DNA from 2 places in the Streptomyces sp. NPDC018031 genome. Region 1 is predicted to be linked to the other one. Evidence: riboswitches for the same ligand, from Rfam matches in the RefSeq annotation. Region 1 holds a riboswitch; the other holds the start of a gene.

Region 1 (4,204 bases):
GCCCCGGGCCACCCGACTGGTCGACCGCGGTCCCCGGCACCCGTTCGGCGATCAGCGTCCCGATGTGCGCCGGGAACACCCTGCTGGGCAACCTGATGCTGTGGCGGACCGCGCCCACCCGGCCCGCCTTCGAGAAGGGCGACCTGCACCTGCTGGAGGAGATCGCCGCCCGTGCCGCGCTGGCCCTGGACAACGTGCGCCGCTACACCCGCGAGCATCTGGCGGCGGTGAGCCTGCAGCGGTCCCTGCTGCCGCCGGCCACGGCGGACACCGCCGCGGTCAGGACCGCCAGCGTCTACCTGCCGGCCGATCCGATCGGCGGGGTCAGCGGGGACTGGTACGACGTCATCCCGCTTTCCTCGGCGCGCGTCGCCCTGGTGGTCGGGGACGTGGTGGGGCACGGGCTGCGGGCGACCGCCTCGATGGCCCGGCTGCGCACCGCCGTGCGGACCCTCGCCGACCTCGATCCGGACCCGGACGAACTGCTCACCCATCTGGACGACCTGGTGCTGCAACTGCCGCTGGGCGCGCCGGAACCGGCGGGGGCCCAGCAGCCCGTGGGCGCGGAGCAGCCCGGCGTGCCGACCCTGCCCGGCCCCGGCCTGTCGGGCGACTCCTCCGCCCAGAGCGGACCGGACACCTTCGCCGCCACCTGCCTGTACGCGGTGTACGACCCGGTGAGCGGCCGCTGTTCGATGGCGAGTGCCGGGCACCCGCCGCCGGCCGTGGTGGACGCCGACGGCACGGTGACCTTCGTGGCCATGAACCCCGGCCCGCCGCTGGGGGTGGGCGGGCTGCCGTTCGAGAAGTCGGTGATCGACGTCACGCCGGGCGGTGTGCTGGCGCTGTACACCGACGGCCTGATCGAGCGGGGCGAGGGCGACGTCGACGAGGGCATGGAGCAACTGCAGAAGCGGCTGGTGCAGACGGACGCGCTGCACCGGCCGCTGCACGACGTGGCCCGGGAGATCGTGGCCGGGCTGCCGCCCACCCGCCTGCCGGACGATGTGACGCTGCTGGTGGCCCGGACGCGGCGGGTGCCGGAACGGGACACGGCGACCTGGGCGCTGGAGGCCGACCCGGCCGTGGTGGCCCGTGCCCGGGAGCTGGTGATGCGACAGCTGACCGCCTGGGAACTGGACCTGCTGTCGTTCACCACCGAGCTGGTCGTCAGTGAGCTGGTCACCAACGCGATCCGGCACGCGGGCGGCCCGATCGAACTGCGGATGATCCGGACCGACGTGCTGACCTGCGAGGTGTCCGACCCCAGCAGTACCCAGCCGAGGATGCGCCGGGCCCGGGACACCGACGAGGGCGGTCGCGGTCTGTACCTGGTCGCCCAGCTCACCACCCGATGGGGCAGCCGCTACACCCGCGGGGGCAAGACCATCTGGGCCGAACAGGCGCTGCCGCCGATGCTGTGAGGGCCCCGGCGCCGGGTCCGGCGGCCGGCTGGGCACCGCCCCGGGCCGCCGGTGCGGCGGTTGTGCGCTGCTTGCCATGGCTTGTCGTGAGCACGTATGGGGCACTAAGGTCACAGGGCCTTGGTGCACGGGAAACCGGTGTGGAACCGGTGCGGCCCTCGCCACTGTGATCGGGAAGTCCGGCTCCATCCCCGCGGGGAAGCCACTGGGACGGCGTGGAAGTACCGCGGCGCCCGGGAAGGCGGAGTTCGGGCGGCATCACCCGTCAGCCAGGAGACCGGCCAGGGTGTGTCGTCCATCCACGAGGTGCTGGAGAGGTCTCCCTTCTCATGCATATAGCCGAGGGCTATCTGCCCCCTGTGCACGCCGCCGCCTGGGCCGCGGCTTCCGCTCCGTTCGTCTTCCACGGGGTGCGCGCGCTGACCCGCGAGGTCAAGACGCACCCCGAGAGCACACTGCTGGTCGGCGCCTCGGGCGCCTTCACCTTCGTCCTGTCCGCCCTCAAGATCCCTTCGGTGACGGGGAGCTGTTCGCACCCCACCGGCACCGGGCTCGGCGCCATCCTGTTCCGGCCGCCCGTCATGGCCGTGCTGGGCACCATCACGCTGCTGTTCCAGGCCCTGCTGCTGGCCCACGGCGGACTGACCACGCTGGGCGCCAACGCCTTCTCCATGGCCATCGTCGGCCCGTGGGCGGGATACGGCCTGTACCGGCTGCTGCGCCGGTTCGGCGCGCCGCTGATGGTCTGTGTGTTCTTCGGCGCGTTCGCCGCCGACCTGAGCACCTACTGCGTCACCAGCGTGCAGCTGGCCCTGGCGTTCCCGGACCCGAGCAGCGGATTCGCCGGCGCGCTGGCCAAGTTCGGCGGCATCTTCGCGGTCACCCAGATTCCGCTGGCGGTCAGCGAGGGGCTGCTGACGGTGCTGGTGATGCGGCTGCTGACGCAGTCGAGCAAGGGCGAGCTGGCCCGGCTGGGCGTGCTGCCGGGCGAGCGGTCCGGCGACGCGAGCGGCACGACCGGCACGAAGGGCGCGGTGGCCTGACATGAGCCGTAACGCGAAGATCAACGCACTGATCCTGGCGGTGGTCGCGCTGCTCGCCGTGCTGCCGGTCGTCCTGGGGCTCGGCGACGACAAGGAGGAGCCGTTCGCCGGGGCCGACGCCCAGGCGGAGACGGCGATCACCGAGAACAAGCCGGACTACGAGCCGTGGTTCAGTCCGCTGTACGAACCCCCGTCCGGAGAGATCGAGTCGGCGCTGTTCGCGCTGCAGGCCGCGCTGGGGGCCGGGGTGCTGGCGTACTACTTCGGGCTCCGCAAGGGGCGCCGCCAGGGCGAGGCCCGCGCCGCCGCGGCGGCCGCCGCCGCAGACCTGCCGCCGGCACCCGACGCGGGCGCGCCGGAAGAGCCGGCACGGCCCTCGGGCACCGCCGCCGACCGGTCCGCCTGACCCGGTGCTGCCCATCGACGCGGCGGCGCACAGCAGTCGCTGGCGCCACCGCCATCCACTGGAGAAGGCCCTGCTGGGTCTCGGCCTGACGGTGACCGCGGTCTGTCTGCCGCCCTGGCCGGGCGCGCCACTGGTGGCCGCCGCCACGCTGGCACTGCTCCTCGGCCCGGCGGGGGTCGCCGGACGGCAGCTGTGGCGGGCCTTCCGGATACCGCTCGGATTCTGCGTCACCGGGGCGCTGCCGCTGCTGGTGCAGGTGGGCGGTCCGCACGGGCCGCTCTCCCTGGCGCCGGGCGGCCCGGAGCAGGCCGGACAGCTGCTGCTGCGGACTTCCGCGGCCTCCTTGGGGGTGCTGCTGTTCGCCTTCACCACACCGGTCTCCGACGTGTTCCCCCGTCTGGTGCGGGCCGGCGTGCCGGCGGCCGTGGTCGACGTCGCGCTGGTGATGTACCGGATCAGCTTCCTGCTCCTGGACACGCTGTCCCGGGTCCGCCAGGCGCAGGCCGCCCGGCTGGGCCACACCAGCCGGGCGGCGGCGTGGCGGTCGGTGGCCGGGCTGGGCGCGATCGCGTTCGTCCGGGCCTTCGACCGGGCCGGCCGGCTGCAGGCCGGGCTCGCCGGCCGCGGCTACGACGGCACGCTGCGGGTCCTGCTGCCCCCGGCGACCGTGTCGAGGCGCTTCGTCGGCGCCACCGCGGCCCTGCTGACGGGCCTGGTCGTCCTCACCCTCGTACTCGAAAGGCTCGTCCCATGACCCCGTCGTCCCCGCCACCGGTCGTGGAGCTCGTCGACGCCGGATACGCCTACGAGGACGGTCCCCCGGTGCTGCGCGGGGTGTGCTTCGCCGTCAGCGAAGGGCGTTCGGTGGCGTTGCTCGGCCGCAACGGCAGCGGCAAGACCACCTTGATGCGGCTGCTCAGCGGCGGGCTGCGGTGCGCCTGGGGCGAACTGCGGCTGGACGGCGAGCGGGTGGGCCACGACCGCAAGGCGCTGACCCGGCTGCGCACCGCCGTCCAGCTGGTCGTCCAGGACCCCGACGACCAGCTGTTCGCCGCCTCGGTCGGCCAGGACGTGTCCTTCGGCCCGATGAACCTGGGGCTGCCGCCGGAGGAGGTGCGCGACCGGGTCGCCGAGGCCCTGGAGGCGCTGGACATCACGGCGCTGCACGACCGGCCCACCCATCTGCTCTCCTACGGGCAGCGCAAGCGCGCGGCCATCGCCGGGGCGGTGGCCATGCGTCCGCGGGTGCTGATCCTGGACGAGCCGACGGCCGGGCTGGACCCGCACGGGCAGGAGCGGCTGCTCGAAGTGCTGGGCCGGCTGCGGGAGAC
Region 2 (4,204 bases), on a different contig from region 1:
CCGACGAAGCCGATGGGCCCGGCCGCCGCCACCAGGACCCCGGTGACCAGGGAGAGCAGGACGAACATCCGGAGCCGGAACCGGGCCACGTCGAGCCCCATGGTGGCGGCCGACTCCTCACCGGCCAGCAGCAGGTTCAGCGACCTGGCCTGGATCAGCAGCACGCCGATGCCCAGCAGCAGCGCCGCCCCGGGCAGCCAGAGCGTGTCCCAGCGCACTCCGCCGAGACCTCCGAGGGTCCAGGCGAGGACCGCCCGGGCCTCGTTGCCCCGGTCGCTGGTCAGCAGCAGCAGGTCCATCACCGCGGTGAGCACCGCGGCGACCGCCACGCCCGACAGCACCAGCCGTACCGGGGTGATCCGGCCGCCCGCCCGGGCCGTGGTGTACACCACGAGCAGGGTGAGCAGCGCCCCGGCGAACGCGGCGGCCGACAGCGAGGCGGTGCCGAACACACTCAGGCCGTAGACGATCACCGTGACCGCGCCCAGGGACGCGCCGGAGGAGACCCCCAGCAGATAGGGCTCGGCGAGCGGGTTGCGTACCAGCGCCTGCATGGCGGTGCCCACCACCGCGAGCCCGGCCCCGGTCATCGCGCCGAGCAGCACGCGGGGCGCCCGGACCTCCCACACGATCGTCTCGTGCGCCCGGGACCAGGTGGGCTCGGACCAGCCGGCGCCCAGTGCGTGGGTCACGATGCCCCACACCTCGCCCGGCGGCACGTGCACCGATCCGATGGCCATGCCCGCCGTGAGGGAGAGCGGGAGCAGCAGGCCGAGGACCCCGAGGGTCACCGGGTGGCCCCAGCGGCGCGGTCCGGCCGCGCCGGGTGCGGTCCGGGCCCGGGGCACCGTGCGGGGGACGGACTTCGGCGGGGCGGTCACCGGAACCTCCGCGGGTGCAGTCCGCGGGCCAGGTCCTGCACCGCGTGCGGCGGGCGGACGCCGACCAGGGTGGCGGTGAGCGGCAGCACCACGAACCGCTTGTTCTTGATCGCGGGGACGTCGGCGAGTGCGGGCTGGTCGAGCAGGAACTCCTTCTTCCGCTCGGCGCTGCCGGCCCCCGCGTAGTCGTAGACGGCGATGACCTCGGGGTTCCGGGCGACCACCTGCTCCCAGGACACCTCGCCGAAGACCTCGTCCAGGTCGGCGAAGACGTTCCGTCCGCCGGCCAGCCGGATGATCTCCGTGCCGAGGCTCTTGCCACCGGCGGTGAACGCCGCCTTGTCGCCGCTGTCGTAGACGAACACGGGCACCGCGGGCGCGTCCCGGACCGCGTCGGTGGCGGAGCGGACGCGCGCCTGGAGGTCGGTGACCAGCCGGTCGGCCCGCTCCGGGACACCGAAGATCCTGCCGATGGTGCGGATCTCGTCGTAGGTGTCCTTCATGGACACCTGTTTCCGCCCGCAGTACTCGCGGTTGAGGTAGGTGTCGATGCCCACGTCGGCGAACGCGGCGCGGGAGCGGCCCTCGTTCTCGGCGAACGCGCTGCCGTAGCCGCCGTAGACGAAGTCCGGTTCGGCCTCCAGCACGGTCTCGAAGGACGGTTCCCTCTCGGCCAGTTCGGGCACGGCCTCGAAGTCCTCGCGCAGTTCGGGCAGTACGGCGGAGTCCGGGAAGGCGGTGCCCACCATCCGGTCCTTCAGCCCGAGGGCGAGCATCAGTTCCGCCGGGTGCTGGTGGATGGTGACCACCCGGGACGGCGGCTTGTCGTAGGTGGTGCGGGTCCCGCAGTTGTCGATGGTGACCGGGAAGCCCGTCGCGGACGACGCGGCGGGGCGGTCGTCGCGGGTGTCGCCGGAGGTGCCGCAGCCGGCCGACAGGGTCGCGGACAGGGCGAGCGCGAGCGCCGCGGCGCGGGGCGCGCGGCGGCGCCGTGCGGGCGGGGCGGGGGAAGGGGAACGGGTCGTGCCGTCGTACACGTAGAGCCTCCTGGGGAGTCCGCGCTCCTCGGATCGGGCCCGCGACAGGCCAGTGTCCTGACTCCCGGATCGACGTTCCCCCGGGCCTTCCCGCGCCGCGCGCAGTGGCCGTCTCCAAGGGGTGCACTCCCCGGTCACAGTGGCGGGACCGTGCCGGAATCGCACCGGCTTCCTGATCTCCCGTCGCGGTGATGACCGGGTGATATTACGATTCGCCGGACGAACGGCGAAAGAGCGCGCGGTGAAACACCGCGCGCCCCCGGTGGTTTCACTCCCCGCGGGTCGCCCGGAGGATCAGCCGCTCGGCGTCCTGGTCGTAGCGGCGGCCGTCGAACCCGCCGAAGATCTCGATGTTCCGGAACCCCGCCCGCTCGGCCATCTCCCGCAACTCCACGGCGCTGTAGACGAACCACACCAGACTGGCGCGCGTCACGCGGTCCCCCCGCACCAGCACCCAGTCGCTGCGCAGCCGCGCCCAGTCGTCCAGCACCGTGTCGGTCTGCACCAGCAGGTCCGCGCCGCGCCGGACGACCTTGGGGGGCACGACCTTGCGCGCCAGCAGCTCCTTGCCCGCCAGGTCCAGGAGCAGCGTGCCGCCCGGCGCCAGACAGCCGTGCATGGTGCTCAGGACCCGGGCGTTGTCGGCCGGGTCCGCGAAGTAGCCGAAGGACGTGAACATGTTGAGGACCACGTCGAAGGCCCCGGGCTCGCTGTACTCCAGCACGTCGGACCGCACGTACCTGGCCGCCGCGCCGGCGTCGGCGGACAGCTTGCGCGCCCGGTCCAGCATGGCCGGGCTGCGGTCCACGCCGGTCACCTCGAAGCCCCGGCGGGCCAGCGGGACGGTGAACACGCCCGCGCCGCAGCACAGGTCGAGCACCCTCGCCCCGTCCGGGAACGACAGCAGCGGTGAGCTGTCGAGCAGTTCCTCCGCCTGGGTGAAGCGCTGTGCCGGGAAGAGGAAGTCGTAGAACTCGGTCCAGAAGTCGTCGTCCTGGAACCCGCCGGTGTGTGTCATCGAAGGATCGGTGTCCCTTCCGTGTCGTCGTGGTGGACAGCAGGGGCGGCCGCGCCGCGGCGCAGCAGGAGCAGGAGCGGGGGCAGCAGCAGGCACTGCGCGGCGGCCAGCAGCCAGAACCCGCCGGTGTCGCCGGCCCGTTCGGCCAGGTCGTACAGCTGCCCGCCCAGCACACCGCTGGCGCAGGCGCCCAGGCCGGCGGCGAGCCGCTGCTGGCCGAAGACCACGGCGTCCGAGCGCGGGCTGAGCCGCAGGGCCTCCAGGTCGTTCTTGAGGAACAGCACGATGTCGCCCAGGGTGATCAGCGCTCCGCCGGCCAGCAGCGCCGCCCTGCTGCCGCAGCCCAGGACCGCCAGGCCGGCGGCCAGTCCCGCGAACCCGGTCACCAGGGCCGCCGGGTAGCTCATCCGCCGGATCAGGCCGGAGGCCAACGGCTGGACGACGATGACGAGCACGAAGCAGGTCAGCAGCACGACGCTGTAGAACGCGCTGGAGGCCCGCTCCACGGCGTACACCGCCAGGTAGTGCTGGAAGTGGAAGTACAGGTAGAACGCCAGCGCGTTGGCGGCGAACGGCAGCACGGCCACCCCGGTCAGCAGTCCCTGGCCGGTGCCGCTCCCGCGCGGGCGCTCCTCCCCCTGCTCCGGCAGCCGCGCATGGCCCGCCGTGACCACCGCGAACAGCGCCGCGACGGCGAGGAACAGCGGACCGGGCGACGTCAGCACGAACGGTCCGGCGATCAGCGGGCCCACCGCCATGCCCGCGTTGAGCGCCGCGTTGCCCGCCGACAGGAACGCCGGCCGCCGCTCGTCGGCCACGCCGTGGACCAGGTACGCCTTGTTGGCGGGCAGGTACAGCGCCGCGCCGCAGCAGGTCAGGATCAGCGCGCCCACGGCCAGCGGGGGCCACCGCAGCGCCAGCAGGAACGCCACGAACCCCGCGGTGCGCACCACCAGCGCCCAGACCATGGTGCGCCGCAGACCCCACCGGTCGGCGAGCGCACCGCCGACGATCCCGCCCGAGAACTGGACCAGGGACGCCGCGGCCAGCACCACGCCGACCGCGCCCAGTCCCATCCCGAGCCGCTGGTGGAGGAAGACCGACATGAACGGCAGCACCATGAAGCTGCCGAGCGGGATCAGGAAGGAGCTGAGCAGCAGGAAGCGCAGGGGGCCGCTCAGTGTGGACAGCGCGGCCCGCAGTCCCCGGTCCCGTGCCCGGCGGCCGGCGCGCTCAGCCACCGCTGGGCCGGTCGCCGGCCGGTTCCG

What was found. Region 1 has a riboswitch for cobalamin ahead of ACH4B3_RS30765 (energy-coupling factor ABC transporter permease). Riboswitches for the same ligand answer to the same signal wherever they lie in the genome.
Region 2: linked by a shared signal. The riboswitch ahead of ACH4B3_RS23155 (ABC transporter substrate-binding protein) and the one ahead of ACH4B3_RS30765 (energy-coupling factor ABC transporter permease) in region 1 are both predicted to bind cobalamin.

What each region holds. Positions count from the first base shown of each region.
Region 1 covers NZ_JBIRFT010000022.1:31,608-35,811, forward strand. The annotation lists gene ACH4B3_RS30760 (SpoIIE family protein phosphatase) at 1-1,424, shown strand, start outside; cobalamin riboswitch at 1,529-1,725, shown strand; gene ACH4B3_RS30765 (energy-coupling factor ABC transporter permease) at 1,754-2,467, shown strand; gene ACH4B3_RS30770 (energy-coupling factor ABC transporter substrate-binding protein) at 2,469-2,873, shown strand; gene cbiQ (cobalt ECF transporter T component CbiQ) at 2,878-3,627, shown strand; gene ACH4B3_RS30780 (energy-coupling factor ABC transporter ATP-binding protein) at 3,624-4,204, shown strand, end outside.
Region 2 covers NZ_JBIRFT010000011.1:81,355-85,558, reverse strand. The annotation lists gene ACH4B3_RS23160 (FecCD family ABC transporter permease) at 1-848, opposite strand, end outside; gene ACH4B3_RS23155 (ABC transporter substrate-binding protein) at 878-1,918, opposite strand; cobalamin riboswitch at 1,948-2,133, opposite strand; gene ACH4B3_RS23150 (class I SAM-dependent methyltransferase) at 2,187-2,936, opposite strand; gene ACH4B3_RS23145 (MFS transporter) at 2,933-4,177, opposite strand; gene ACH4B3_RS23140 (ATP-grasp domain-containing protein) at 4,170-4,204, opposite strand, start outside.